Regions from separate parts of the Brenneria nigrifluens DSM 30175 genome, predicted to be linked through region 2. Evidence: predicted binding sites of a transcription regulator. Region 2 holds the regulator's gene; each other region holds the start of a gene.

Region 1 (10,575 bases), 1.7 Mb from region 2:
GGTTTACCGTTATCCCAGGTTTCCACACTGGCCAGCAGGCCGAGGTTCTGCTCCATCCTGTCGGCGATACGATTCAGAAGCAGCGCGCGCTCCTGTACCGACATGGCGCCCCATTCGGCTTTCGCCTGGTGGGCGGCATCCAGCGCATGATCAACATCCCGCGAGGTAGAGCTGGCCACCTCGCATAAAGGTCGGCCGGTAATCGGCGTCAGATTAACAAAATACTCACCTCCGTCGGGCGGAACCCAGGCTCCGCCGATAAAGTTGTCATAGCGTTTGTTCAGCTTAGGCGCGCCATACTCATCGGAAATAAGCCGGCCTTCAGATGTGATATGTGCCATTTCAGTCTCCTTTTCGCGGTTTGGGTACGCGGCGGAGCCGCAGTGGAAATAGAGGCTATATGAAAACGATCGCTGCACGGTAAGCATGGTTAAATCGTATGCGGGGATGGCGCGTTATGACAGCCGCCGGTCAGAGAGAATGGTAACTTTTCGAAGCATGTCACAATTTAGCAACCATCAATCAACAAATTCACAACCATGACGTGGGCCCGATCGCCATTTGCAGAGAAAAGTTCGCATCCGCGGGGAGGCGGTGAAATAATAGCGCCATTGACTAAAGGCGATTAACTTGCAGGTATTTCAGGTGAAAAGCGTTATCCCACAAACGGTTACTCCCCCCACGGGGGCCTGTCGGCGTACCGTCAGCCATCAGGGCGCGCTGACGCGGCCGCAGGCCGACTGGCTGGCGGAAGAAGTGCCCGTGGCGCTGGTCTACAACGGTATTTCACATGTGGTGATGATGGCGTCGCCGAAAGACCTGGAGCTATTTGCGCTGGGGTTTTCGCTGTCGGAAGGCATCATCGCCGCGCCGCAGGATATTTACGGTATCGATGTTCAGCCGATATGCAACGGCATTGAGGTACAAATCGAACTTTCCAGCCGTCGCTTCGCCGGTTTAAAAAACCGCAGACGGGCGATGGATGGCCGCACCGGGTGCGGCGTCTGCGGGGTGGAGCAGTTGGCGGAGATCGGCAAACCGGTTGCGCCCCTGCCATTTACCCAAACCTTCTCGCTCAGCCGCCTTGAATCGGCGCTGGCGCAGTTGCAGCAGGTACAGCCGGCGGGCCAGTTAACCGGCTGCACCCATGCCGCGGCCTGGGTTACGCCGGACGGCGCGCTGCGCGGCGGCTGTGAAGATGTCGGCCGCCATGTGGCGCTGGACAAGCTGCTCGGCATGCGGGCAAAACAGCCGTGGCGGCAGGGCGCCGTGCTGGTTTCCAGCCGCGCCAGCTACGAGATGGTGCAAAAATCCGCCATGTGCGGCGTGGAGATCCTGTTCGCGGTTTCCGCCGCCACCTCGCTGGCCGTCGAGGTGGCCGAGCGCTGCAACCTGACGCTGGTGGGGTTCTGTCGTCCGGGGCGCGCCACCGTCTATACCCATCCGCAGCGTCTGAGCGAGTAGCGCAGCGCAGGAAAATCGCCGCCGAGCTTAGACCGATTTGTTTTTACCTCATACCCTAACCACATAAGCGCTTGTTATATTGGGTTAAACGCCGGCAGGTAACCGCGTTCGGACGAGAATAATCATTTTCAATATCATTTAATTAACTATAATGAACGTAGTGCTTACGCGGTGCTAACAAAATCGGCGCCGCATACTGTCCTTGTACCGGGCCTAGGAAATTGTGAGCAATGTCGCGTTTCGGTACAGCACAGTTCACCACTACAATTACTCAGCACTATAACCACGGAGATGCTAAACATGAGTTATTCACTGCCATCCCTGCCTTATGCTTATGACGCACTGGAACCCCATTTCGACAAGCAAACGATGGAAATCCATCACACCAAACACCACCAGACCTACGTCAATAATGCTAACGCGGCGCTGGAATCCCTGCCTGAATTCGCCGAGCTGTCCGCAGAAGAACTGCTCACCAAGCTGGACAAAGTGCCGGCAGAGAAAAAAACCGTTTTACGTAACAACGTCGGCGGTCACGCCAACCACAGCCTGTTCTGGAAAGGCCTGAAGCTGGGCACCACGCTGGCCGGCGATCTGAAAGCCGCCATCGAGCGTGATTTCGGCAGCATCGATACTTTCAAAGAAAAATTCGAACAGGCCGCGGCAACCCGCTTTGGTTCCGGCTGGGCCTGGCTGGTGCTGAAAGATGACGGCAAACTGGCGGTGGTATCCACGGCCAATCAGGATAGCCCGCTGTCGGGCGAAGCTATTTCCGGCGCATCCGGCTACCCCATCCTGGGTCTGGACGTATGGGAACATGCCTATTATCTGAAATATCAGAACCGTCGCCCGGATTACATCAAAGCGTTCTGGAACGTCGTAAACTGGGACGAAGCGGCCAAACGTTTCGCAGAAGCGAAAAAATAAGCCGTTTCCCGCCGCCGCCCTGTCCGGGCGGTGGCAAAGCAAACCGGAATAACCGTCTTTGTTCCGGTTTTTTTATTATAAATTATCGAATATTCTCCCTCTTCCAGACTTTATTTGCATATTGATAAGCAATAGAGATAGTAAAGTTTCCCCATAATTTGCCGATAAATTAACTGTGATCCTATCGTATGATTTTTTATACCGATATGTTGTATCTCACACGACAATCTCGTGGCGCAGTCTCCCATAATTCGCATATAAGGGGGCAAAACCAGAGTCAGTATTCAGTTCATAAGATAGTGGAAGAAACAAAATGGCTATAAAATTTGAAAATATCAACGTCGGTAAGAAATTAGGCTTAGGCTTCTTCCTGATCATAATGATGACGGTAATTATTGCCGGCGCAGGCGTTATGCATATTGAAGAATTAAAAGAAAGTATTGATAAAGTCAATTTAAGCAGCAGTATCAATAATGAAATTAACCAGGCAAAATATTATCGGGTACGCTATAGCGCCACATACTCCCCGGAAGATATAAAGCAAAATATTACCCATATTGAGAATATCAATAAGTATGTATCTGAAGCCAAAGGCTGGAACTGGCCGGAAAAAGCCAGAGAACAATTCGCCCATATCGAAACCGTTATCGCCGAATATCAGCAACGGCAGAAAAACTACGTTGATGCCATTCACAAAAAGGACGACGTCAGGAAAAGCTGGAATATTTCCGAAACGGAAAAACCATTAAAAGAACTGGGCGATCAATTAAACGCCGACGGTTATAATCTGTCGCTTCAGTTGCTGCTTGCCGATCTGAACCTGAAACTGACGGCGGTTCGTTATCATGTCCGCGGCCTGTTGTTATCCCGGGACAAAGAATCCGCGGATGAACTCGCCGCCGCCATTGACGATGCGCAAACCTCGCTGACGACGCTTTACCAGAGCCTGCCCGCCGAACAACAGGCGATACTCGCGCCGGTCCTGAGCACCATGAACAGCTATGAAGAGCGGGCCATGGCTTATATGCCGGCCTATCAGGAAGAGCTGGCGCAGGCGCGGCAAATGGCGACCAGTGCCGACGAACTCAATGCCATCATCCAATCCCTGCTTCAGGATCAGCTACAGTTCACCCAGCAGGATATTCGCGCTTCCGAGATCCAGATGGGCGTTACCGCGCTGATTACCCTCATCCTCGGGTTACTGATCTCCTGGTTTATCTCACGCCAAATCACCACCCCGCTGAATACCACGCTGGATATGGCCGAACGCATCGCAACCGGCGATCTGACCATGACAGTCGAAACCACCCGCCGCGATGAGCTGGGGCAGCTTATCCGGGCGATGGCGAAAATGAATGCCAATCTGCATAACATGATCGACGAGATCCGCGTCGGCGTCAGTCAGATCTTCACCGCCGCGGGGGAGATCGTCGCCGGCAACACCGACCTCTCCTCGCGCACCGAGCAGCAGGCGGCCGCCGTTGAACAGACCGCCGCCAGCATGGAGCAGCTAACAGCAACGGTCAAACAGAACGCCGACAATGCCCACCACGCCAACACCCTGGTGATCGGCGCGTCCCAGACCGCGAAGCAAGGCGGCGAGCAGGTGAACAACGTGGTGAAAACCATGAATGATATTGAACACAGCTCCAGGCGTATCGCCGAGATCACCTCGGTGATTAACGGCATCGCCTTCCAGACCAATATTCTGGCGCTGAACGCCGCAGTTGAAGCCGCCCGCGCCGGCGAGCAAGGCCGGGGTTTCGCCGTGGTGGCCGGCGAAGTGCGCAATCTGGCGCAGCGCAGTTCGCAGGCGGCCAAAGAGATTGAGGGACTGATCGCCGAGACGGTCAGCCAGATCGGACACGGCGCCACGCTGGTCGGTAATGCGGGTAAAACCATTCATGATGTCGTCACGTCCGTGACGCAGGTGCATGACATTATGGGCGAGATAGCCACGGCTTCCGATGAACAGAGCCGGGGAATTACCCAGATCAGTCAGGCGATTGTGGAAATGGACAGCACCACCCAGCAGAACGCCGCGCTGGTGCAACAATCCTCCGCGGCGGCCGACTCGTTAGAAGAGCAGGCGACGCTGCTCAAACAGGCCGTTTCCGTATTTCGTCTGGCGACCTCACAGGACGATACAACGCCGGCCGGCATCGCATTTTCCCGTTCATCGCCCCAGTTGGGCTATAAAAAGTAATGGCGGTAAGCAAGAGAGGTTGCTGACAAAGCCGTCTGTAAGCCTGAGATACCCGGGCCTACCGTAGCGAGGGGCTATTATGGGACACCTCCTTGTGTCCCACCCTGCGGGCCAGCATAAATGCTGTTCAAATTTGCTCCCGGCAAATTTGTCGGCGGCTTACGCCGCTACGGCCCCTCGCCACGCTCTCCCTAATAACGGGCTTTATCAATGGTCTGAATTGCTGTAAGCAATATATGAAGATAAGGGAAGCCGTTTACGGCATCGCGCCCAGGACGGGAGGCGCGGCCTAAAAGGGTTTTGGCGCGTAGCCCGTCATCTCTTTCAGGCCCATTTCACGCCCCAGCGCCGTCATGGGGTGCACCACCACCAATCCGCGTACGCTTTTCTTCAACGCGCCCAGATTGGCCTGCTCTTTTTTGCTGATGGCGCGGCTAAACGGCAGACGGGCCAGCTTTTGCGCTTCCAGGCTGAGCTTCTGCTCTCTGACATTGCGCAGACGCTCAATTTCCGCCGCCAGCTTCCCGCATGCTTCCTGATTAAGGGTTATCGCTTCCGCATCCCCTTGTTCCAGCAGCGTAACCTGCTTACGGTTCAACTTATCCAACTGATCGCTGAGGCGTTTTATTTCTGCTTTTTCCTGCTCTTTCATAACCTAATAAACCTATGTACCGGGAGAATCATGCGGGGGAACAAGCATACACTAAACCGGTTGCCGGTGCAGTGGACGAGGGTGGAGAAACAGCGGTCAAAAGGCTTTTTTCAAGCTGATTTGGGAAATCAGCTCCGTGAGCGAAAGCACCAGCGTGGAGCGAACCATCTGCTGATAACGCTGTTGCCGCATACCGATCAGCAACCGATCCTCCGAGTCGCCGTCAGCGGGCAGGGGCGGCTCGGCGGGCAGCGCGCTGACGCAGTGCAATTCGCCAATCGGACCGAGAATTTCATCATCGGTAAAGCGGTAATCATGCTCGTCGTGCGTCAGTTCTTCACCCAGCGCCATCAGCAATTCGGCATCCTCATACTCTTTACGGCTGATTATCCCCAATCCGTAAATCAGCTTGAGACGCACGGAAAGATCGCCCAGCGGACCGCTTCCCGTCATCAGCGGCTCAACCGCATATTTTACCGCATAGTCGTCCTTGCGAAACACCTGCAACATCAGGATGCCGGCCGCTTCGGCCAACAGCTCAACGGCCCGCAGCATAAAGCTGCGCACCGTCGTCGCCGCATTCAGCGCTTCCAGCACCCGGTTTTCAAACGCCTGTGTTTTTTCCATCGTCCCTTCTCGTACCTTTAGCCCGCGCACAGATCGCTCCCACCTCCGGTAATATGGCTCGCCGGCGAGTGTACGGCGACATCGGTTATATCCGACATCGCCTGTTCCCAACATCAAGGTTGCGAACGCCCGCGGGAATCAGGCAAAGGCCAAACCTACCTCGTGCCGGGACGCGCCGATCACCGCATGGCGTTATACACATTCACCGCCTGCGCGACAACCTTACTGTCGGCGTCCAGACCGGAAATCTGCGCCAGCGCGGCCTGCGGCCCCACTTTTTGCAGCAGCGCGGCCAGTTCCTGCGCCTGCGGATCCTGCTCGCTGCGGTAATGCATCGCCGCCGCGATACCGATAATCAGGTTGTCATGCGGCAGTTGATATTCCAGCGTACCCAGCAGCGGCTTAATCAGCCGGTCGCCGGCGCTCAGCTTGCGCAGCGGCTGGCGCCCCACGCGTTCCACGTCATCGTGCAGGTAGGGATTTTCAAAACGGCCAAGAATCTTATCGATATAGGCGGCGTGTTTATCGGCGTCAAAACCGTAGCGTTTAATCAGCACCGCGCCGCTCTCTTCCATCGCCCCTTTAACCACGGCGCGCACCTGCGGATCGAGAATGGCGTCGCGGATGGTCTGATGTGCGGCCTGCCGGCCCAGATAGGCGGTAATGGCATGACCGGTGTTCAGCGTAAACAGCTTACGCTCGACAAACGCCATCAGGCTATCGGTCAATTCCATACCGGGGATGACCGGCGGCTCGCCGTTGAACTGGGTCCGGTCGACAATCCATTCGCTGAAGGTTTCCACCGTCACCGCCAGCACATCGCTGCTGCCGGCCTCGGAAGGCGGCACGATACGGTCGACCGCGGAATCGACGAATCCCACATGCTCCGCCACCCACTCCAGCTTATCTTGCGGCAGCAGTTTCAGCACATGCTGCTTAAGCTGGCTGGTGCCGCGCACCATATTTTCACAGGCGATAATATTCAACGGCCGCGCATTGCCGTTATCCTGACGTTGCACCAGCCCCTGGGCGATGGTCCCGGCAATCATTTCCAGAATCTGCGGCCCGACGGCCGTGGTGACCAGATCGACGTCGGCGATCAGCGCCACCGCTTCCTGGCTGCCGCTGTGAACCGCGCTCACGTTACTGACGTTTTCGGTCTGCGTTTGCTCTCCCACAATACGCACCTGATAGCTTTTGCGACTATTCAACGCCTCCAGCAGCGGCTGGCTGACGTCGGCGAACGTCAGTTCTATATTGGCGTCGGCCAACAGCTTGCCGATAAATCCACGGCCGATATTACCGGCACCGAAATGTAATGCTTTCATTATGCTTACCCTTTTAGAACGAAGAAAAAAGAGGCCGCCCGCGGGCGGCGCTACCGTATAGTCAGGCGTTCTTTTTACCGGACAGCAGGTCAAGCACTTCCTGCGCGTCCTGGGTATGCGTCAGACGTTCAATCACCGCTTCATCATCCAGCGCATTGGTCAGGCTGGTAATTACCTGAATGTGCTCGTTATTACGGGCGGCGATACCGATAACCAAACGCGCGATGTCATCCTCATCCTCGCCAAAGCGCACGCCGTCGGGGTACTGGCAGAACACCACGCCGGTTTTCAGTACCTGGTCTTTCGCTTCGATGGTGCCGTGCGGCACCGCAATGGATTCGCCCAGATAGGTGGAAGTCAGTTTTTCACGCTCCAGCATGGCATCCACGTATTCCGGCTTGACGAAGCCGCCCTGCACCAGCTGCTCGCCGGCAAAACGGATGGCCTGCTCTTTGGTGGCGGCATGTTGGTTAAGGAAGATGTTGTCAGCGCCAAGCTGAAACAGCGTTGCCCCTTCGCCGGCGACATCCGGTTTGGCTGCCGCGGCTTTCGGCCCCTGAGAGGCGCTGCCTTGCGCGGCGACCAGACGCGCCACCAGATCGCCATACAGCTGGCTGTCAAGGAAATTGGTCAGCGAGATATGCTGCGCCTGCGGCGCATGGCGCAGGGCGCGTTCGGTGAGATCGCGGTGGGTGATCACCAGATCGACATCGTCCGGCAGGTTGTTGATGGCGTTGTTGGTCACCGAAATATTGCTCAGCCCGGCATCCTGCACTTTTTTGCGCAGCACCCCGGCCCCCATGGCGCTGGAACCCATGCCGGCATCGCAGGCGACGATGATTTTACGTACCGTGCTCAGGTCGCCGCTAACGCCGCCATCGGTGCGGTTTTGGCCCTTGGAGGTCGCTTTCATATCCTGCACCCGGCGGGTGGCCTCGCCAATATCTTCCTCGTCCTTGTTTTTGCCGCTTTTCAGCAGAATGGCGGAAACGATGAAGGAAACCGTGAAGGCCGCCGCAATCGCCACCACGTTGGCGAAATAGGCGCCTTTCGGCGTCATGGCCAATACCGCCAGAATAGAACCCGGCGACGCCGGAGAGATCAGGCCGCCGCCCAGCAGGCTCAGCGTGAATACGCCGGTCATCCCGCCCAGGATCACCGCTATAATCAGCCGCGGATTCATCAGCACATAAGGGAAATAAATTTCGTGGATCCCGCCGAAGAAGTGGATAATCGCCGCCCCCGGAGCGGACTCCTTCGCATTGCCGCGGCCAAAGAACATATAGGCCATCAGTACGCCCATACCGGGGCCTGGGTTAGCCTCAATCAGGAAGAAGATGGATTTCCCGGTCTCCGTCGCCTGCTGAATACCCAGCGGCGAGAAGATACCGTGGTTGATGGCATTATTCAGGAACAGAATTTTTGCCGGTTCGACGAAAACAGAGGTCAACGGCAGCAGGCTATTCTGCACCATGATCTTGACGCCGGCGGCCAGAACCTGGGAAAAGACTTCGACCAGCGGACCGATGGCCAGGAACGACAGGATCGCCAGCAACATACCGATGATGCCCGCGGAGAAGTTGTTGACCAGCATTTCAAAACCGCTTTTGATTTTGCCGTCAACCAGGCCGTCGAAACGTTTAATCGCCCAGCCGCCCAACGGGCCGACAATCATCGCCCCCATGAACATCGGAATATCCGCTCCGGCGATCACCCCCATAGTGGTGATCGCCCCGACCACGCCGCCGCGTTCGCCAAACACCAGGCGACCGCCGGTATAGCCGATCAGCAGCGGCAGCAGATAGCTAATCATCGGCCCGACGAGTTTCGCCAGCGTCTCGTTGGGGATCCAGCCCGTAGGTATAAACAGTGCGGTAATGATACCCCAGGCGATAAATGCGCCGATATTGGGCATCACCATGTTGCTCAGAAAGCGACCAAAGTTCTGAACTTTGATCTTGATATCTGGTGAAAGCATAAAAACACACCCCTATTGAGACGCGCTGACAATAAGAGCGCGTGATAATTATCGTGAGACGGTATAACGCTATCCGCCGGTATTACTGTATGTAACGCGGACTCTAGCACTCTGTTTCAATAGCGCAACATGGTGTCATTTTTGTGACAAAAATCACACAAACACCCCACACCAACGATACAAGTGAGTGACTTGGTTCACAAAAAAATATAAAAAACTAAAAAAATGGCTAGATTGGGGATGGCTTTCACGCCATATACGTGATTAACATCACATTTTACAGGTGGGCATTTGTTTGTTTTATGCGACGCAAATCACAATTTATTTTCATTGCGTCGCCGGATTAGGCGTATGGCGGGTAATTAGGGATGGAGCACGCCGTTCACTCCTTTCAGCGCAGTCATTAAATTCCGTTGCTGAATCGGCAGGTTGGCAACCATGCCGTTGTATTGCGCCACCTGCTCGGGCGTATGAAACTGCACCGTTGCTTCGGCGAACACCACCCGATCGCCCTGGGCCTCAAGGTAATCCCCCACCTGAATCAGGCTTTGCGCAAAGGCGATGGCGCTGGGGACGAGCGGCAGCAATGCATTGGTCGGCTGCGTGACGGTCCGCGCATACAGCCGTTCATAGACGACCTGTAATTCTTCCGGCTGTTTGAGCGCGCGGCGGGCATTATCCGCCTGGGCCTTTGCGGCCTGAACCTGCTGCCCCAGCAGATTCATCGCCCCGATGGATTGTCGCAGATTGTCGCGCTGCGACAGATAATCCCGCGGGATGCGAATACGGGAGACCTGCTCCAGCAGGGGCTTCAAGCTCCCCGCCACCGCTTGATTCACCTGCTGGGAAAAGGTGGTCAATACCGCGTAGTCATTGATAAAAGGGCCGAAGCTCTTCTTTTGCTCTTCGGTCAGCGCCGGTAATTTCCCATCCTGTTGCAGTTGGACGCTTTGCAGAAAATCGGTAAATGCCCGGCGTTGTTCGGCCTCGGAGTCACCGCAGCCAGCCAGTTGTAACGCCATAAAAAACATCAGTGCCGGCAGCAGCCAGCGTGAACGATATTCCATCAATCCTTTCATTCCATACCCCTGTTTTGCATGCCTGTCGCTCGTCGTGGTTTTCGCATAGGGAACATGCCGCAAGTGTGTTTCAGATAACCGTAAGCATAGTCGAATCAGTCAGTTCATGCCGCAGAACGACAAGCGGCGCCCCTGGTACTCTTGCCGCCACGGCGTTTCAAGATGATAGCGGACGGGATCGCCGAGGCGGCATTGCTTTAAAAATGAGCAACTCATCCATATTGGTGCAGCGGGAGAGAGGGTTTTAGTCTGATATTAAGCGGAAAATATATTTATGCCTTAATTAAGGAAAATCAAAAAAATAAGTATCTGTA
Region 2 (10,575 bases):
ATAATGGTAGGGTTTAATTTGTGAAGCGAAATATTTTTCTTACACTCCATGCCAAAACCACCCGTTGTGGTTTTACCCGGCTGTGAGCAGGTTTAACCGGCAGTTTTTTGTCCCACAGGGGAAGAGAGGAACATGTGAGTATTCTTGGTTATTTGCAAAAAATCGGCCGGGCGTTGATGGTGCCAGTCGCCACGCTGCCCGCCGCCGCGCTCCTGATGGGGATTGGCTACTGGATTGATCCGGTCGGCTGGGGAAGTGAAAATGCCCTGGCGGCGCTGTTTATTAAATCGGGCGCGGCCATTATCGAAAATATGGCGGCGCTGTTTGCCGTCGGCGTGGCTTACGGTATGTCGAAGGATAAAGATGGCGCCGCGGCCTTGACCGGTTTCGTCGGATACCTTGTGCTGACCACGCTCGGTTCGCCGGAAGCGGTGTCGATGATCCAGAAAATTCCGCTGGAACAGGTGCCCGCCGCGTTCGGCAATATTAAAAACCAGTTTATCGGTATTCTGGTCGGGGTGATTTCCGCGGAGCTGTATAACCGCTTTAGTCAGGTGGAACTGCCAAAAGCGCTGTCATTCTTTAGCGGACGGCGCCTGGTGCCGATCCTCACCTCATTCCTGATGATTCTGGTCGCCTTTATCCTGATGTATGCGTGGCCGGTCATTTATAACGCGCTGGTCGCTTTTGGCGAGTATATTCAGCAGTTGGGCGCGACCGGCGCCGGTATTTACGCCTTTTTCAATCGCCTGTTGATCCCCGTCGGTCTGCACCATGCGCTGAACTCGGTGTTCTGGTTTGATGTGGCCGGAATTAACGACATCCCGAATTTCCTGGCCGGACAACAGTCCATCGACGCGGGGAAAGCGGTCGCCGGCATTACCGGACGTTATCAGGCCGGGTTCTTCCCGATTATGATGTTCGGCCTGCCGGGGGCGGCGCTGGCTATTTATCACTGCTCGCGCCCGGAGAATAAAAGCAAGGTGGCGGGGATTATGCTTGCCGCGGCATTCGCCGCATTCTTTACCGGCATCACCGAGCCGCTGGAGTTCTCCTTTATGTTTGTGGCGCCGGTGCTGTATGTTCTGCACGCGCTGCTCACCGGGATCTCGGTGTTTATTGCGGCCAGCATGCATTGGATCGCCGGTTTCGGTTTTAGCGCCGGACTGGTTGATATGGTGCTGTCGTCCCGCAACCCGCTGGCGACGCAGTGGTATATGTTGATACCGCAGGGGTTGGCGTTCTTCGTTATTTACTATCTGGCGTTCCGTTTCACCATCCTGCGCTTCAATCTGCTGACGCCGGGACGCGAACTGTCGGTAAGCGGCAGTGAAGCGGACGGCTATGATGTAAACGCCTCGGCGGCGGCGTCGGGCGATATGACCACGCTGGCCCGCGGCTATTTACAGGCCGTCGGCGGTAAAGACAATCTGCTGGCCATTGATTCCTGCATCACCCGCTTGCGTTTGAACGTGGCGGATTCCAGCCTGGTGGATGAAGCCTTGGCCAAGCGGCTGGGCGCGGCGGGCGTTATCCGGCTGAATAAGCAGAATGTGCAGATTGTGGTCGGCACCCAGGCGGAGTCCATCGCGTCCGCGCTGAAAAAAGTCAGCGAAGCGTAGCGTAAAGCGCCATCTTACTGTGTGAACCATGGTAAATAGATGAAATCGCGGGGCGAGATTGCTATCTCGCTCCGTTTTTTTTCCTCACCGGGAATTTAATCAAACTAACGGTTGTTTCCCGGCTTGGCTTGTTGGATCATTAGCGGTTATATGTCGTTTAAGCATTGAGGAACCAAGCATGAGTGAGGCTGAAGCCCGCCCAACAAACTTTATCCGCCAGATTATTGATGAAGATCTGGCGTCCGGTAAGCATGACCGTATTCAGACGCGCTTCCCGCCGGAGCCTAACGGCTATCTGCATATCGGGCATGCGAAATCTATCTGTCTCAACTTCGGTATCGCCCAGGACTATAACGGGCAATGCAACCTGCGTTTTGACGATACCAATCCGGTAAAAGAAGATATTGAATACGTTGAGTCGATCAAACGCGACGTTAACTGGCTGGGTTTCTCATGGAGCGGCGATGTGCGTTATTCCTCCGATTATTTCGATCAGCTGCATCAGTATGCGGTGGAGCTGATCGGTAAGGGATTGGCGTACGTGGACGAGCTGACGCCGGAGCAGATCCGCGAATACCGTGGTTCGCTGACGTCGCCGGGCAAAAATAGTCCCTACCGCGATCGCAGCGTGCAGGAAAACCTGGAGCTGTTCGAAAAAATGCGTAACGGCGGCTTTGCCGAGGGAACCGCCTGTTTGCGCGCCAAGATTGATATGGCGTCGTCGTTTATCGTGATGCGCGATCCGGTGCTGTATCGGATCAAGTTTGCCGAACACCACCAGACCGGCAACAAGTGGTGCATCTATCCGATGTATGATTTTACCCACTGTATTTCCGATGCGTTGGAAGGGGTGACGCACTCGCTATGTACACTGGAATTCCAGGATAACCGCCGCCTGTATGACTGGGTGCTGGATAACATCACCATACCTTGCCATCCGCGGCAGTATGAATTTTCCCGCCTTAATCTTGAATACGCCATCATGTCCAAGCGCAAGCTGAACCAGCTGGTAACGGAAAAGATTGTTGAAGGGTGGGACGATCCGCGTATGCCGACCATTTCCGGTTTGCGTCGCCGTGGCTACAGCGCCGCGTCTATCCGCGAGTTTTGTTACCGTATCGGCGTCACCAAGCAGGATAATAACGTTGAAATGGCGGCGCTGGAGTCCTGTATCCGCGACGACCTTAACGCCAATGCGCCGCGCGCCATGGCGGTGCTGGATCCGGTGAAGGTGGTGATTGAAAACCTTCCTGCGGGACATGAAGAGCTGGTTACCATGCCAAACCATCCGAATAAGCCGGAAATGGGCTCCCGCCAGGTGGCCTTCAGCCGCGAAGTGTATATCGATCGCGCGGATTTTCGTGAAGAGGCCAATAAGCAATATAAGCGTCTGGTGCTGGGCAAGGAAGTTCGCCTGCGCAATGCCTATGTTGTCAAAGCGGAGCGCATTGATAAAGACGAGCAGGGGGTTATCACCGCCATCTATTGCAGCTACGATCCGGACACTTTGAGTAAGGATCCGGCCGATGGACGCAAGGTCAAAGGGGTTATTCACTGGGTGTCGGTGGCGCATGGCCTGCCGGCGGAATTCCGGCTGTACGATAGGTTGTTCAGCGTGGCCAACCCCGGGGCGGCGGATGATTTCCTGTCAACCATCAATCCCGAATCGCTGCAAGTGACCCATGGCTTTGTTGAGGCAAGCCTGGCGCAGGCGGAAGCGGAAAAAGCGTACCAGTTTGAGCGGGAAGGCTATTTCTGTGCCGACCGGGTTTATTCCAGTCCGCAGCATCTGGTATTTAACCGTACGGTGGGTCTGCGGGATACCTGGGTGGGATAACCGCAGGGTTGTCTACAGGATAAAAAAATAAAACCGCCGAGGCGGTTTTATTTTGTTAAAAATCGCCCCGGCGATTTATTATGACGGGCTATCCTGCCCGTCACCCTATGGGCCGTCGCGAACGACGTTGAAAATCGCTCCCGGCGATTTTTTTATGCGGTTGATTTATCTTTTTTCATCGTGCAGGGTTTCGTCTTCACGGCAATCCCCTTCACTGCAATGGCCATACAGATACAAACTGTGGTTGGTCAGTTTAATGCTGTGTCTTTCCGCGATTTCACGTTGCCGCGCTTCGATATACTCATCACGGAATTCAATCACTCTGCCACAATCCAGGCAAATCAGATGGTCATGATGATGTTGCTGGGTCAGTTCGAAAACCGATTTTCCGCCTTCAAAATTATGGCGGGTAACGATACCAGCATCATCAAACTGATTCAGTACGCGGTAGACGGTCGCTAAACCGATCTCTTCGCCCATATCAATCAGTTTCTTATATAAATCTTCCGCACTGACGTGGTGACACTCCGGATCCTGCAGTACTTCCAGAATTTTCAGTCTCGGAAGAGTGACTTTCAGGCCGGCCTTCTTTAATGCGATATTATTGTCAGTCATGCGGGTTTAGTCCTGTTGCTTACTTAATCAATGGGGGCTATCTAGCCTATGGCATCGGTCGGCTCAAAAAATATAATAGCGTCTCAATTATAGAACCGTGCATTCAAAATGGAAACCATGCAATGTTAACAAGGTTATTCCCACGCACAATACAGAGGTAGCACGCAATGCATTGTTGGCAAATGAGGAAAACGATGGAGAACATACAAAACCGATAGGGGTATTGTACAGATTTGTGGCCGGAAGTTAAAAAAATGTATCAATCTTAATGAAAGGTTTTTTCTATTGATTTGGCTCTGACGGGGGAGTTGTCAGAGCCAAAACGTGGTTTTAAGCCGTCAGTTCTGGCAAATTCAGCTCGTCTCCGATCTGTTTCACCCAGGCGGTAACGCGCTCGGCGGTCAGTTCAGGCTGGCGATCTTCGTCGATAGCCAGACCGATGAAATGTTTGTCATCCGCCAGACCTCTGGACGCTTCAAAGTAATAGCCTTCCGTCGGCCAGTGTCCGATGATGGTCGCGCCGTGCGGTTCGATGATATCGCGGATGGTTCCCATGGCATCACAGAAATATTCCGCATAATCCTCCTGATCGCCGCAGCCAAACAGAGCGACCAGTTTGCCGCTAAAGTCGATCTCTTCCAGCGTAGGGAAAAAGTCATCCCAGTCGCATTGGGCTTCACCGTAATACCAGGTGGGGATACCCAGCAATAGAATATCGAAAGCTTCAAGGTCTTCTTTACTGCTTTTGGCGATGTCATGAACTTCAGCAACGTCGGTTCCCAGCTGCTGTTGGATCGTCTTGGCAATGTTTTCGGTATTGCCGGTATCACTGCCAAAGAAAATTCCTATCAGTGCCATGAATTAAATAACCTCTTGATTCTTAATGGTATGGTGCCGTTTTTTACCCGCTTATCGACTAATAATAACAGACACAACCGGCATGAGAAACTCGTATCGGTAAGGAGAAGTAAATTGTGGCGGGTATTTTTTAACTGAAATTCCGGGGGACAAGAAATTTGTATTTATAAAAGGTTATGAAATTGTTCACAGAATAGAAAACAAACTCTGGCGAAAGCCGTGATAGGGGTAAATGTTCTCTGAGTTTTGTCGATTAATTAAGTGATTTTATTTGTTAAATATTACGGGACATCAACGCCAGGGAGTGGCCACATATCCCGGCGGCTTGAATTTTGTACTTCAACGCTGATTAACCATCAAAACATCTTTTTTATGCGCGTTAGGTCTGGAGTGAACCATGAAACTTTTAAAGAACATTGCCATCAGAACGGCCATGTTGTGGGTACTTGGCATTTTCTGCGTGTTATGGGGCGGCGTGTCGCTATATACCATGTTTTCCTTCAAGGAGATGACGGCGACGTCCAAGACCAGCAGTCTGCTGGTGCAAAACATGAATTATGTTAATCAGGGCAACGATCAGTATTTCCGGATGGTCACGCGCCTGGCCCGCGCCGTGGATGCGCGCCGCAATGGCGATAATGAAACGGCGGATAAAGAACAGGCGTCGGCGCTGAATGCGCTCAATACGTTAAAAGCGGATTTGGTATCATTCTATGGCATCGACCATGCAGGGCTGGACGATGCGCTGGTTCAGGCGGTCAGCCGCGACTGGCATAATTTGATTGTTCAGGGCGTTGAGCTTTCATATCAAAAAGCGGCGGCGAACGAGTTTGATGAATACCAGGAGCAGGCTAAAAATGTGGTCCCGCCGTTGAGTCGTCAGTTCGGGGCTTCAATGAGCGCTTTCAATAAGGCTGGCTCGGAGAAATTTGCCGCGGCCGGCGTACGTTTTGAACAGATCACCACCATCGGTCAAAATATTCTGCTGACGGGGTTGATTATCGGACTGCTGCTGCTGTTCTTTACCGATCGCTATCTGGTGACATGCCTGGTGCGGCCGTTAAATGATTTGCGCGATCACTTCGGCGTGATTGCCTCCGGCCAGTTGGGAAAGCCCATCAAGGATTTTGGCCGTAACTGCGTCGGCAGGTTATTCCCGCTGTTGCGTGAAATGCAAACCAGCCTGGCGAACACGGTCAGCACCATCAGAAACAGTACCGACTCGATTTATCAGGGGGCGTCGGAAATCGCCGCGGGAAACAACGATCTGTCGTCACGTACCGAACAGCAGGCTTCGGCGCTGGAAGAGACGGCCGCCAGCATGGAACAGCTGACCGCCACCGTAAAACAGAACGCGGAAAATGCCAACCATGCCAGTCAGTTGGCCTTGCAGGCGTCCACCACGGCGAAGAAAGGGGGCGATATCGTAGAGAACGTGGTGAAAACCATGGCGGAAATCTCCGGCAGTTCGCGCAAGATCGCCGAAATTACCACGGTGATTAACGGTATTGCGTTCCAGACCAATATTCTGGCGCTGAACGCCGCCGTGGAAGCCGCGCGCGCCGGGGAACAGGGGCGCGGCTTCGCCGTTGTCGCCGGCGAGGTGCGTAGCCTGGCGCAGCGCAGCGCCCAGGCGGCCAAGGAAATAGAAGGATTGATTTCCGAATCCGTCAGATGTGTGGATACCGGTTCGAATCTGGTTGAGGATGCCGGCAACACCATGCACGACATTGTTCGCGCGGTGACGAATGTTACCAATATCATGGGTGAGATTGCCTCGGCATCGGAAGAGCAAAGCAAAGGGATAGCCCAGGTCGGGCAGGCGGTGGCGGAAATGGACAGCGTGACTCAGCAGAATGCGGCGTTGGTGGAGCAGGCTTCGGCCGCCGCGCTGTCGCTGGAAGAGCAGGCGGCGCTGCTGAACCAGACCGTTTCGCTATTCCATCTCTCCGAACAGCAGAATCTGCAACCGCGGTCCGCGGCGAAGTCTGCGCCGGCGCCCAAAGCCGTAGCGGCCGCGCCGGCCGCAAAAGCGTTGCCGCCCAGCCAGGATAACTGGGAAAAATTCTAAGTCCGGTTTTTTTATCGGCGTCAGGGATGACGCCGCTCAAGCCATAAGAGATCGTTATCTCAGGACGTTTGTTCGGCCAACTGCGCCAACAGCATCTGCTCGATAAGTTCGCTGCGGCTGATGTTCCGTTGTTCAGCCAGGCTGTTCAGGATATCGACCGCCTCGCCGTTGATTTTTAATTCGACCCGCCGCAACCCGCGTACCTTGTCGCGCCGCAGTTGATTACGCTTATTGATTCTTAGCTGTTCATCACGTGACAGCGGATTGGTCTTCGGGCGGCCGGGGCGACGCTCATCTGCGAACAGATCCAGCGTGGTGCGATCCGTTTGTTCTTTTGCCATAGGTAATGATACTGCAAGGTCTTCGGACCAAAACGCCCGCCGACGCGCGCATTTTGATGATGTGGTTACAATGCTTGTGGCTGAATCAGCCGTCCCTCTACTGCGGGCGCCATCATACCCCAGCCGTGCTGGCGGCGACAACGGTTAATCCGGGCATCCTGGCTATCCGGCGGCGAGAAAACGATGAATGGCGCGCAATACCGCCTCGGGTTTCTCCGCATGGACCCAGTGACCTGCGTCGCTTATCACATAGGCGCGGGCCGCGGGGAACTGGCGCAGCAGGGCGTCGCGATGAACGTCATCCAGATAGGGCGAGTTTGCGCCGCGAATAAACAGAATCGGCTCCGGCCAGGCGGGAACCTCCTGCCAGCCGACGATATTTTCGTATTGATCCCACAGCACCGGCACGTTAAAGCGCCATTCGCCCTGTTGGAATGATTTCAGCAGAAACTGAATCACCCCTTCTTCTTTAATAAACCGGCGCATCAGTTCGGCGGCGGCGGAACGCGATGCGGCGCCCGCCTCGGTGACGGCGTTGAGGGCGGCGAAAACGGCGTCGTGGCGGCGCGTCTGATAATCCATCGGGGCGATATCAATGGCCACCAGCTTTTCCAGCCGTTGCGGGATAAGGGCGCTGAGCGCCATGGCGACTTTGCCGCCCATCGAATGGCCGATAACAATCGCCCGCTCAATCTGCTGTTGGTCCATCAGCTCCGCCACGTCCTGCGCCATCGCCGGGTAGGTCATCTGCGGCGAACGCGGCGACAGGCCGTGATTGCGTAAATCCAGCTGCAGCACGTCGTGCTGATTTTGCAAATCTCGGCCCAGCACGCCAAGATTATCCAGATTGCCAAACAGGCCGTGTATCAGGATAACGGGCAGCCTGTCACTGGGATGAAGCGCATTTTTCCGGCGGTAATTCAATTTCATAATGAAGTTCATTCAGTAGAGATAGGCGCTTAGGGTATCATGACTTTACGACGTTATGTTGCCGGGGAAGAAGCAACTATGACCACTTTAACAGCAACAGGGGCGGCAAGGCATAATCCGAGTTTTTGCGTTGTCGTCGTTCTACCGCTGTTCGAGTGCGCCGGATAGCTTGTATACTTCTTGACGATTGATTTGAGTAAAAAAACAGTACTGGATAAAGATGAAAACTATTGAGGTCGACGAAGAGCTTTATCGTTATATCGCCAGCCATACGCAGCATATTGGTGAAAGCGCATCGGATATTTTACGCCGCATGCTGAAGTTTACCGCCGGTCAGTCCAGGGCGACGCAGTCGGAGGAGGGCGCGCGCAACGCGCAGCCGGCCGCGTCCCCGCGTCCGGGCGATCGGGTTCGGGCGGTGCGCGAGCTGCTGTTGTCGGATGAATACGCCGAACAGAACAAGGCGATCAACCGTTTTATGCTGGTATTGTCTACGCTGTATCTGTTATCGCCGCCGGAATTTGCGCAGGCGACGGAATCGCTTCATGGCCGTACGCGGGTTTATTTCGCCGGCGACCAGCAAACCCTGCTGCAGAATGGCACGCATACCAAACCCAAACATATTCCGGGTACGCCATACTGGGTTATCACCAATACCAACACCGACCGTAAACGCAGCATGATCGAACACATTATGCTGACGATGCAGTTCCCGGCGGAACTGACAGAGAAAGTTTGCGGAACCATCTAATCAATGACAGCGTCAGGGAGAAACGCCAATGGCTAATCACCCAAGAGCCGGACAGCCTACCCGGCAAAGCGATTTAATCAATGTGGCTCAGTTGACGTCACAATATTATGTTCTGCGTCCGGAAGTCGGAAATGCGGCGCATGCGGTGAAGTTTGGCACCTCAGGCCACCGCGGCAGCGCGGGGCGGCATAGTTTCAACGAAGCGCATATTCTGTCGATAGCGCAGGCCATTGCGGAAGAACGCAAAAAGCAGGGCGTCAGCGGCCCGTGCTATGTCGGCAAAGATACCCATGCGCTGTCCGAACCGGCTTTTATTTCGGTGCTGGAAGTGCTGGCGGCCAACGGCGTGGAGGTTATCGTCCAGCAGGACAATGGCTTTACCCCGACGCCCGCCGTCTCCAACGCCATTCTGGTGCATAACCGTCAGGGCGGCGCGCTGGCGGACGGCATTGTGATTACGCCGTCGCACAATCCGCCGGAAGACGGCGGTATTAAATACAATCCGCCCAACGGCGGCCCGGCGGATACCAACCTCACCAGCGTGATCGAACAGCGGGCGAACGCGCTGCTGGCGGATAATCTGCGGGAAGTGAAACGCATTACGCTGGATCAGGCCTGGAAAAGCGGCTATGTGCACCAACAGGATTTGGTGCAGCCCTACGTTGCAGGGCTGTCCGGCGTGGTGGATATGGCGGCGATTCAGCGCGCGGGCCTGAAACTGGGGGTCGATCCGCTGGGCGGTTCCGGTATTGCCTACTGGCAGCGCATCGCCGAGCATTACAAGCTGGATCTGACGCTGGTGAACGACGCCATCGATCAGACTTTCCGCTTTATGACGCTGGATCACGACGGGGTGATCCGTATGGACTGCTCGTCGGTATCGGCCATGGCCGGGCTGCTGGCGTTGCGCGATAAATTCGATCTGGCGTTCGCCAACGATCCCGACTACGACCGTCACGGCATCGTTACCCCGGCCGGCTTGATGAACCCCAATCACTATCTGGCGGTATCCATCGATTACCTGTTCCAGCATCGTCCGCAGTGGGGCGAATCGGTGGCCGTCGGTAAAACGCTGGTCTCCAGCGCGATGATCGATCGCGTCGTCGCGCAGCTGGGTCGAAAGCTGGTGGAAGTGCCGGTGGGCTTCAAATGGTTCGTTGACGGCCTGTTTGACGGCAGTTTCGGCTTCGGCGGCGAGGAGAGCGCGGGAGCATCGTTCCTGCGCTTTGACGGCACGCCGTGGTCGACGGACAAAGACGGTATCATTATGTGTCTGCTGGCGGCGGAAATTACCGCGGTGACGGGGAAAAATCCGCAGCAGCATTACGATGATCTGGCTAAACGTTTCGGCGCGCCCAGCTATAACCGTATCCAGGCTCCGGCGACCCAGGCGCAAAAAGCGGCGTTATCCCGCCTGTCGCCGGAACAGGTGTCGGCAGATACGCTGGCGGGCGATGCGATCACCGCGCGTCTGACGGCGGCGCCGGGCAACGGCGCGGCGATTGGCGGGCTGAAAGTGATGACCGATAACGGCTGGTTCGCCGCGCGTC
Region 3 (10,575 bases), 970 kb from region 2:
AACGATGCGCGCGAAAACACGGCAAGCAACAGTGCCAATGCCGTCACCAATACCAATGCCGGCGATAAAGGCTATCATGCTATGGCCGCCTGGCATGGCGACAGCTTCTATGGGCTGCGTGAAGGTAGCTCGAAGGTGGCGATTCTCTACGGTCACGGTTTAGGCGCGGAAGTCAAGAATGTCGGTTCGGACGGTAACCTGAGCAATGAGGCTGATACCTGGCGTCTGGCTGTTTACGGCGCCACGCCATTGAGTAAAAACTGGACGTTCGCCCCTTCTATTCTTGCTCAGGCCAGTCAGGATCGCTACGTCGAGGGCGACAGCTATAAATGGATAACCTTCAACACCCGTCTGGTTCAGGAAATCACCGAAAACTTTGCCCTGGCTTATGAAGCCAGCTACCAGTATATGGATCTCGACCCTCAAGGCTATACGATAAGAGTCGATGGCAGCGACAGAAGATTCAATCAGGTCAGCGGCGGCTTCTATAAGCTGACCTTCGCGCCCACCTTCAAAGTGGGTGATATCGCCAATATTTTCAGCCGCCCGGAACTGCGTGTATTCGCCAGCTACATGGACTGGGACAAACGTCTGGATAACTACACCAGCGATAACTCCGACACCTTTGGCACCACCGGCTTTAAAGCGGGCGGCGAGTGGAACTTTGGCGTTCAGATGGAAACCTGGTTCTGATAGCCGGATAGCATCATCGCGCCGGTTACCTAAACCGGTGACCGGCGCTGAGGATACCGCGTATCCCAATAATAAATGAGGAATAAAATGGATATTAACGCCACAGCGACAGCACTTATCCCCCTGTTGGGCGGAAAAGAAAATATCGCCAGCGCCGCCCACTGCGCTACCCGTTTGCGTCTGGTGCTTAACGACGATAGTCTGGCCGACAAAAAAGCGATTGAGAATGTCGAAGGGGTCAAAGGCTGCTTTCATAACGCCGGGCAAATTCAGATAATTTTCGGCACCGGCCTGGTAAATAAAGTCTATGCCGAATTTATCAAAGCCGCGGGTATCAGTGAATCCAGCAAGTCCGAGGCCGCCTCTCTAGCCGCCCAAAAATTGAACCCGCTGCAACGTCTGGCGCGTCTGCTGTCAAACATTTTTGTGCCCATTATTCCGGCGATCGTGGCATCCGGCCTGCTGATGGGGCTGCTCGGGTTGATTAAAACCTATGGCTGGGCCGATGCCGGCAGCGCGATTTTCATTATGCTGGATATGTTCAGTTCCGCCGCCTTTATCATCCTGCCCATTCTTATCGGCTTCACCGCGGCGCGGGAATTTGGCGGCAACCCCTATCTCGGCGCCACGCTGGGCGGCATCCTCACCCACCCCGCCCTCACCAACGCCTGGGGGGTCGCCGGCGGTTTCCAGACCATGAGCCTGTTCGGTCTGGATATCGCTATGGTGGGTTATCAGGGCACGGTATTTCCGGTGCTGCTGGCCGTATGGTTTATGAGCATGGTGGAAAAGCGCCTGCGTAAAGTGGTGCCCGATGCGCTGGATATCATCATTACCCCATTTCTGACCGTGGTCATTTCCGGCTTTATCGCCTTGTTGATCATCGGCCCGGCGGGCCGTATGCTGGGCGACGCTATTTCCTTCGTCCTGAGCACCCTGATCACCCACGCCGGCTGGCTGGCCGGGCTGCTGTTCGGCGGGCTTTACTCCGCCATTGTCATCACCGGCGTGCATCACAGTTTCCACGCCATTGAAGCCGGTTTGCTGGGCAATCCCAACATCGGCGTGAACTTCCTGCTGCCGATTTGGGCGATGGCCAACGTGGCGCAAGGCGGCGCCTGTCTGGCGGTGTATTTCAAAACCAAGGATGTGAAGATCAAGGCGATCGTTATCCCCTCCTCGTTTTCCGCACTGCTCGGCATCACCGAAGCGGCGATATTCGGTATCAACCTGCGCTTTGTAAAACCGTTTCTGGCCGCGCTGGCCGGCGGCGCGCTGGGCGGCGCCTGGGTGGTCTTCAATCACGTCAGTATGACGGCGGTAGGATTGACGGGCTTTCCGGGATTGGCGATCGTCCAGGCTGGTTCTATGCTTAGCTATCTGATTGGTATGCTCATTGCCTTTGGCGCGGCGTTTATCATTTCATTCCTGCTGAAATATAAAACGGATAACACATAATTATGGAAACCCACCTGTTAAAACGCATGGCGCACGCTCTGATGTCTAATCAGGCCCGCGTCGGCGACGATCCTCACCGTCCGCATTGGCACCTGTCGCCAAACGTCGGGCTACTCAACGACCCGAATGGCTTTATTCATCATAACGGGCGTTACCATCTGTTTTATCAGTGGAATCCTTTAGCCTGCGCCCACGGCGCAAAATTCTGGGGGCACTGGAGCTCGCCCGACCTGGTGAGCTGGCGACACGAACCCGTTGCGCTGGTGCCCAGCGAAAGCTATGAGACGCACGGCTGCTATTCCGGTTCCGCCGTGGTTGATAATGGCGCGATTACCCTGATTTACACCGGCAATGTGAAATACGCCGACGGCTCGCGCAGCGCATTCCAGTGCCTGGCCAGGGAAAACGCCGACGGCGAGTATGACAAACTGGGTCCGGTACTGACGCTGCCCGAAGGCTATACCGGGCATGTACGCGACCCGAAAGTCTGGAAGCACGATGGCCGCTGGTACATGGTGCTGGGAGCGCAGGATAAGCAGCTCCAGGGTAAGGTGCTACTGTATCGCTCCGGCGATTTGCGCCGCTGGAATAAAATTTCCGAAATCGCCGGTTCGCGCCTTGGCGGACTGGGGGATTTCGGCTACATGTGGGAATGCCCGGATTTATTCAGGCTGAACGGACAGGATGTCTTAATCTGCTGCCCGCAGGGCGTACCCGCGCAAGAAGAGCGCTATCTGAACACCTTCCAGGCCGGTTACCTGGTCGGGACGCTGAATTATCAAAGCGGCGACTATCCGCACCATGGATTCAACGAACTGGATCTTGGCTTTGAGTTTTACGCGCCGCAAACAACATCAAGCGAGGACGGACGACGTTTGCTGTTTGGCTGGATGGCCATTCCCGATAAGGACGAGTTTTTTGCGCCGACGATCGCCCATGGCTGGATCCATACCATGACCTGCCCGCGGGAGCTGACGCTGCGTGAAGGTAAGCTCTATCAACAGCCGGTGCGCGAACTGCAACAGCTGCGAACGCAGCACTTTGCATGGCAAGGCGTCGCCGACTATGCGCCGCCGTTGCCGGTGAACAGCGCCGAAATCGCCTTGACCGTTAAGGGCGAATTCCAGCTCAACATCGCTTCCCTGATGGTGCTGTGCTGGAACGGCGAATGCCTGACCCTGAGCCGGCATAACCGCCGCACCGGCGAACCGGAACATCGCTACTGGCGCGGAGAATTGCACCAGCTACAGATATTGTGCGATCGCTCCAGTATCGAGATTTTTATCAATGAAGGCGCAGCCGTGATGTCCGCCAGCTATTTCCCCGACGGCGACGCCGCCATTACGTTCAGCGGACCGGGAAGATTGGCATTGCAGCACTGGCTGTTGGCGCCATCCGTGATAAAATGACGCCCCTTTTCTCTGACAGCGGACCGATCCCGCGGTGAAACAAACTAAACGCATAACAATCAGCGACATCGCAGCACTCGCGGGGGTATCGAAATCCACTGCGAGCCTGGTGCTGAACGGCCGCGGTAAAGAGTTCCGCGTTTCCGATGCCACCCGCGATCGCATTCTGGCCGTCGCCCGCGAGCAGCGCTATCAGCCCAGCATCCATGCCCGCTCCCTGCGTTCGTCGCGCAGCAATACGCTGGGGCTGGTGGTGCCGGAAATGACCAACTATGGTTTTGCCGTTATCTCGCGCGACCTGGAAATGCTGTGCCGCGAAGCGGGGCTGCAGCTTCTTATCGCCTGTACGGACGAGAACGCCAGTCAGGAGATGATGGCCGTCAACAGCCTGATACAGCGCCAGGTGGACGGGCTGATCGTCGCATCCAGTATGCTCAGCGATGCCGAATACCAGAAAATCAATCAGCAACTGCCCGTTATTCAGTTTGACCGGGTGATTGGCGAGTCCGACCTGCCGCTGGTGATCACCGAGTCGATAGAGTCGACCGCGACGCTGGTCGAGCGCATCGCCCGCCAGCACGGCGACGAGTTCTATTTTATTGGCGGTCAATCGCGCATTTCTCCTACCCGAGACCGTCTGGCCGGCTTTCAGTTGGGATTACAACGCGCGGGTATCGAGTGTCGGCCTGAATGGATTATTCACGGCAATTATCATCCCAGCTCAGGTTATGAAATGTTCGCCCAGCTCTGCGCCGAGCTGGGCCGGCCGCCCAAAGCGCTGTTTACCGCCGCCTGCGGCCTGTTGGAAGGGGTGTTGCGTTACCTGAACCAGCATAACCTGATGGAGAGCGATATCCGGCTGTGCAGCTTTGACGATCACTATCTGTTCGACTGCCTGCCGTTGAAAATCGACACCATTGCCCAGGACAGTGAAAGTCTGGCGGGAAACAGCTTTGAGATGATTACCACGTTGATCGAAGAACGCGCGCTGACGCAGGCTAAGCGCTATATTCCGCCAATGCATATCCACTGGCGGCACCCTGACTCACGTCAGTGAGTCAGGAAAACGCGCATGATGACTATTTAGCCGCCGACTCCGCGCCCACCAGCCCCACCTTGAGATATCCGGCTTTGCGTAGCGCATCCATCACTCTCATCATGGTTTCATAATCCACGCTTTTATCCGCCTGAAAGAAGATGGTGGTTTCTTTATTGCCGCTGGTGGTGGCGTCCAGCGCCTGCGCCAGCGACTCTTCGCTTACCACGTCATCGCCAACATATAATTGCTTATCGGCTTTCACCGTCAGGTAGACCGGCTTTTCAGGGCGCGGCTGCGGCGCGGCGGACGAAGCGGGCAAATCAACGCGAACGTCCACCGTCGCCAGCGGCGCGGCCACCATAAAGATAATCAGCAGAACCAGCATGACATCGATAAACGGCGTCACGTTGATATCGTGCATTTCGCCGTTTTCGCTCACATCATCGTTTAAATGCATGGCCATGACTTATCCCGCCCGCAGTTTTTGCGCCGATGAAGAGGCCCGGTTGTCGTTGCTGGCCGCCACATCAAGGTCACGACTTAACAGCAGCAGCACCTGGGCGGCGACATCGCCCACCAGCGCTTTATATCCCGTAATCCAGCGGGCAAAGATGTTATAAATAACCACCGCCGGGATAGCGGCGACCAGGCCGATAGCCGTCGCCAGCAACGCCTCGGCGATGCCCGGCGCGACGACTGCCAGATTGGTGGTTTGCGTTTGCGCGATGCCGATAAAGCTGTTCATGATGCCCCATACGGTGCCGAACAACCCGATAAACGGCGCCACCGCGCCGACCGTCGCCAGATAACCATTACCGCGCCCCATATGGCGGCCGGTGGCGGCAACGCGGCGTTCCAGGCGAAAAGCCGTACGCTCTTTAATCCCGTTGTTATCGTCGGAACGTTCGGACAGCTCCAGTTCATTCAGCGCATCCGTCAGCAATTGCTTCGCCACGCCCCCGTTCTTGAACGCCTCCGCCGCATCTACGGCATCCCCCAGCGTTTTGGCCTGTTCCAGCGCCAGATATTCACGACGGGCGCGACGCTTGGCGCCCGCCAGCTCCACGCTTTTACTGAAGAAGATCGCCCAGGTAATGACCGAAGCCAGCAGCAGGCCGACCATCACCGTTTTCACCACCAGGTCGGCATGCTGATACATGCCCCAAACGGACAAGTCCGTGGTCATCAGGTTATTGGTACCCGGCGCGGCGCTAGGCGGCAAGGCGAGAGATGAAGCGGGATCCTGCGTTGCAGGGGTTGCAGGGGTTGCAGGCGCAGCCGGTTCAACTTGCGTGGCGGGCGCTTCCTGCGTTGCGGGCGCTTCCTGCGTTGCGGGAGCGGACGATGTTGCGGCATCGCCGGCATTTCCATCTGACAATGGGGTTGTAGCAGGCGCCGCAAACGTATGCCCGCCGAGCCCCGCAGTCAACAGCAGGGCAACCAGCACGCTGCGGAAAAGTGCGCTGAACGCGCAACGTTTTTTTTGCCAGGCTGATGATACCTGTTGGGTAATGCTACTGACAGCCGTATTCACGCTGTGCCTCCACCATTAATCCATCACTAATGACACAAGAAATCAGCCTGAAATAATATCAAACCCTGAGCGAATTGATAGTCGTTCTCATTATTATTTATGCTTGTGGAACTATTTTTTTTACGCCATTACATGATTGAATTAAGCATTTGCATTACTGGTAATCGCATAAAAGATAAATAATAACAAATAGCCGGAGAGCCTGGCGGCCATGGAGAGAAGCCGCTGCGCGCATGGCGGTTAGCGGCCCTAAATCTGTCAGCGCCCAAACGCCCGATGCGTAACATCGGGCGTTTTGACCGACTGCGGTGAAGAAAATCCTCTACGCATTACAGCGCGGCGATGGTGGCCTGCTGTTCGAGCAATTTCGCTTTTGCTGCCGCATAACCGTCGAGCTTTTCACGCTCTTTCGCCACCACGGCTTGCGGCGCGCGCGCCACAAAACCTTCGTTGGACAGCTTGCTTTCGATGCGGCCGATTTCAGTTTCGATTCTGGCCACTTCTTTTGCCAGACGCTCCAGCTCCGCCGCTTTGTCAATCAACCCCGCCATCGGGATCAAAAGCTCGGCGCCTTCCACCAGCTTGGTCACCGACACCGGACCTTTATCGCCCGCCGGCAACAGCGTAATGCTTGCCAGACGCGCCAGCGTCTGAATAAAACCGCGGTTCTCCTCCACCCGGCGCGTCGCCTCGGCGCTGGCGCCGCGTAACAGCAGCTCCAGCGGTTTCCCCGGCGCGATATTCATTTCCGCACGGATATTACGCACGGCGATAATCGCCTGTTTGATCCATTCCAGATCGTTCAGCGCCTGGGTATCTTCCTGCGCGGCGTCGAACTCGGGGAAAGGCTGCAACATGATGGTGTCGGCGCTAATGCCTTTCAGCGCTTTCACCCGCTGCCAGATGGTTTCGGTGATAAATGGAATGATCGGGTGCGCCAGACGCAGCAAGGCTTCCAGCACGTTCACCAGCGTATGGCGCGTACCGCGCAGCTCCGCCGCCGTTCCGCCGTTCATCACCGGCTTCGCCAGTTCCAGATACCAGTCGCAGAACTGGTTCCAGGTGAACTCATACAGAATATTGGCGGCGATATCGAAACGATAGCTGTCCAGCGCTTCGCGGTAGGCTTTAACCGTACGGTTGAATTCGGCCAGGATCCAGCGGTCGGCCAGCGACAAGACTTTATCTGCGCCGTTAAAGCCGCAATCCTGACCTTCGGTATTCATCAGCACGAAACGGCTGGCGTTCCACAGCTTGTTACAGAAGTTGCGGTAACCTTCCAGGCGTTTCATATCCCAGTTGATATCGCGCCCGGTCGAGGCCAGCGCCGCCAGGGTAAAGCGCAGCGCGTCGGTGCCGTGCGGTTCGATGCCGTTCGGGAACTGCTTTTCGGTACGCTTGCGGATTTTTTCCGCCAGCTGCGGCTGCATCATATTGCCGGTGCGTTTTTCCAGCAGGGCTTGCAGCGAAATCCCGTCCACCATATCCAGGGGGTCGATCACGTTGCCTTTGGACTTGGACATCTTCTGCCCTTCTTCATCACGGATCAGCCCCGTCATGTAGACCGTGTGGAACGGCACCTGCGGCTTGCCGTCTTCATCCTTGATAAAGTGCATGGTCAGCATGATCATGCGGGCAATCCAGAAGAAGATAATGTCGAAGCCGCTGACCATCACGCTGCTCGGGTGGAAAGCTTTCAGATCCGGCGTCTGTTCCGGCCAGCCCAGCGTGGAGAATGTCCACAGCCCGGAGGAGAACCAGGTGTCCAGTACGTCTTCGTCCTGATTCAGCGCCACGTCGTCAGCCAGATTGTTTTCGCGGCGCACTTCCGCTTCGTCGCGGCCGACGTAAACCTTGCCTTCGGCGTCGTACCAGGCCGGAATGCGGTGCCCCCACCACAGCTGGCGGGAAATACACCAGTCCTGAATGTCGCGCATCCAGCTGAAGTACATGTTTTCGTACTGCTTGGGCACAAACTGGATACGGCCGTCCTCAACCGCTTCCACCGCCGGTTTGGCCAGCACCGCCGCCCGCACGTACCACTGATCGGTCAGCATCGGCTCAATCACCACGCCGCCGCGGTCGCCGTACGGCACCGTCAGGTCGTGCGCCTTGATCTCTTCCAGCAGGCCGAGATCCTCAAAGGCCGCCACCACGGCTTTACGCGCGGCAAAGCGCTCCAGACCGCGAAACGCCGGCGGAATATCGCTGCTGTATGCGGTGCTGGCTTCGCCGTTGGTATCAAACACTTCGGCCTGCTGACGGATATCGCCGTCAAAGGTCAGAATGTTGATCATCGGTAGCTGGTGGCGTTTACCCACTTCATAGTCGTTAAAGTCGTGGGCCGGGGTGATCTTCACGCAGCCGGTGCCTTTTGCCATATCCGCGTGTTCGTCGCCGACGATCCGGATGCGACGCCCCACCAGCGGCAGGATCACTTCCTTGCCGATCAGATCCTTATAGCGCGGATCTTCCGGGTTCACCGCCACGCCGGTATCGCCCAGCACGGTTTCCGGACGGGTGGTGGCCACCACCAGATAGTCTTTACCATCGGCGGTTTTAGCGCCGTCGGCCAGCGGGTAGCGCAGGTGCCACATGGAGCCTTTCGATTGGCGGTTTTCCACTTCCAGGTCGGAAATGGCGGTGCGCAGCTTCGGATCCCAGTTCACCAGGCGCTTGCCGCGATAAATCAGATCTTCTTTATACAGGCGGACGAACACTTCCTTCACCGCGTTGGACAGACCTTCGTCCATGGTAAAGCGCTCGCGCTCCCAGTCGACGGAGTTGCCCAGACGGCGCATCTGGCGGGTAATGGTGCCGCCGGACTCGGCCTTCCACTGCCAGATTTTATTGATAAACCCTTCGCGGCCGTAATCATGGCGGGTTTTACCCTCTTCCGCCGCGATCTTGCGCTCCACCACCATCTGGGTGGCGATACCGGCGTGGTCGGTGCCCGCCTGCCACAGGGTGTTTTTCCCCTGCATACGCTGATAGCGGATCAGCGTATCCATAATGGTTTGCTGGAAAGCATGGCCCATATGCAAGCTGCCGGTGACGTTGGGCGGCGGGATCATGATACTGAAGCTTTCTTTGCTGGTATCGCCGTTCGGCTTGAAATAGCCTTGTTGTTCCCAGCGCTCGTAGAGCGGCTGCTCGATATCTTGCGGGTTATATTTCGTTTCCATTATGCTCAAAATTCAGTGGGTTGGCGATTTGGCCGTGGTCAAATGAAAGCCGACGCCGCGATAGGCTTTATAACGGTCGCGCGCCAACTGTTTCAGGGATTCTTCGTAAGGGACAAAGTCTATCACTTCATGGAAAGCGGTGGCAAAATCTGCGAAATACGGCAACAGGCTGATCAGCAGATCCCGTGGGGCGTTTCCCCGCCGCTCGGGCCAGGCCAGTTCGACCGGCGCCCCCTGACGCGGCCCCTCGCCCGCCAGATTGTGCGGCACAAACGAATGGGGATCGCGCTGCCACAGCGCTTCATCCAGGCGCACGGCCTGCTGCTCGTTTTCGCAGGCGATCAATACCCGCTTTCCCGCGCGCCAACGTTCCGCCGCCACATCGCATGCCAACGCCTCATGGGCGCTGAGCTCACCGCTTTTGTCGTCGTGTTCGAGAAGATAGAACGTTGCGTTTTTCATTATTTACACTATTGATAAGGGCCGGATATCCCGGCCCGGTATAACTGGTTTATTCAGGCGCGGTTTACTGTGCCTGACAGATTACCATCATTCCACGTCGTTCAGCCCGGCGCGATTGAGCAGAAACTGCGACAACAGCGCCACCGGACGACCGGTCGCGCCTTTGGCCTTGCCTGAACGCCACGCCGTACCGGCGATATCCAGATGCGCCCAGTTGTATTTGCGCGTAAAACGCGACAGGAAGCAACCCGCGGTAATCGCGCCGCCGGGCCGGCCGCCGATGTTGGCCATATCGGCGAAATTGGATTCCAGCTGCTCCTGGAACTCATCGGTTAACGGCAGACGCCACGCCCGATCGCCGGACTGCTCGGACGCGCCCAGCAGCTCGTGCGCCAGCGGATTATGGTTCGACATCAGCCCGGTAAGGTGGTGGCCCAGCGCAATCACGCAGGCTCCGGTCAGCGTGGCGACGTCGATAACCACGTCGGGTTCGTAACGTTCAACGTAGGTGAGCGCATCGCACAGCACCAGACGGCCTTCGGCATCGGTATTCAGCACTTCCACCGTCTGGCCGGACATGGTGGTCAGCACATCGCCCGGACGGTAGGAACGCCCGTCGACCATATTTTCACAGCCGGCCAGCACGCCGACGATATTCAGCGGCAGCGCCAGCTCCGCCGCCATGCGCATCACGCCGTAAACCGTGGCGGCGCCGCACATATCATATTTCATTTCGTCCATGCTGTCGGCGGGCTTGATGGATACGCCGCCGGAATCAAACGTCAGCCCCTTGCC

The links. Region 2 encodes Fur, which represses iron uptake genes when iron is present. Its sites were predicted from a motif close to ATAATAATGAGAACNACTATCAA; they were not measured.
Region 1: sodA (superoxide dismutase [Mn]) is a predicted target of Fur. The motif match lies at 1,580-1,602, and genes of this name have one in related genera.
Region 3: exbB (tol-pal system-associated acyl-CoA thioesterase) is a predicted target of Fur. The motif match lies at 6,208-6,230, and genes of this name have one in related genera.

Annotation. Positions count from the first base shown of each region.
Region 1 covers NZ_CP034036.1:117,692-128,266, reverse strand. The annotation lists gene exaC (acetaldehyde dehydrogenase ExaC) at 1-341, opposite strand, end outside; gene fdhD (formate dehydrogenase accessory sulfurtransferase FdhD) at 631-1,464, shown strand; gene sodA (superoxide dismutase [Mn]) at 1,765-2,391, shown strand; gene EH206_RS00530 (methyl-accepting chemotaxis protein) at 2,705-4,597, shown strand; gene EH206_RS00520 (YibL family ribosome-associated protein) at 4,887-5,249, opposite strand; gene EH206_RS00515 (MltR family transcriptional regulator) at 5,346-5,876, opposite strand; gene EH206_RS00510 (mannitol-1-phosphate 5-dehydrogenase) at 6,056-7,204, opposite strand; gene EH206_RS00505 (PTS mannitol transporter subunit IICBA) at 7,266-9,182, opposite strand; gene EH206_RS00500 (DUF3053 domain-containing protein) at 9,545-10,261, opposite strand.
Region 2 covers NZ_CP034036.1:3,341,240-3,351,814, reverse strand. The annotation lists gene nagE (N-acetylglucosamine-specific PTS transporter subunit IIBC) at 135-1,622, shown strand; gene glnS (glutamine--tRNA ligase) at 1,801-3,459, shown strand; gene fur (ferric iron uptake transcriptional regulator) at 3,625-4,074, opposite strand; gene fldA (flavodoxin FldA) at 4,405-4,932, opposite strand; gene EH206_RS15610 (methyl-accepting chemotaxis protein) at 5,330-7,003, shown strand; gene ybfE (LexA regulated protein) at 7,063-7,344, opposite strand; gene ybfF (esterase) at 7,507-8,274, opposite strand; gene seqA (replication initiation negative regulator SeqA) at 8,495-9,025, shown strand; gene pgm (phosphoglucomutase (alpha-D-glucose-1,6-bisphosphate-dependent)) at 9,054-10,575, shown strand, end outside.
Region 3 covers NZ_CP034036.1:4,306,268-4,316,842, forward strand. The annotation lists gene EH206_RS20225 (carbohydrate porin) at 1-693, shown strand, start outside; gene EH206_RS20230 (sucrose-specific PTS transporter subunit IIBC) at 781-2,151, shown strand; gene EH206_RS20235 (glycoside hydrolase family 32 protein) at 2,151-3,560, shown strand; gene EH206_RS20240 (LacI family DNA-binding transcriptional regulator) at 3,595-4,617, shown strand; gene exbD (TonB system transport protein ExbD) at 4,640-5,062, opposite strand; gene exbB (tol-pal system-associated acyl-CoA thioesterase) at 5,066-6,133, opposite strand; gene EH206_RS20255 (valine--tRNA ligase) at 6,463-9,318, opposite strand; gene EH206_RS20260 (DNA polymerase III subunit chi) at 9,331-9,780, opposite strand; gene pepA (leucyl aminopeptidase) at 9,868-10,575, opposite strand, start outside.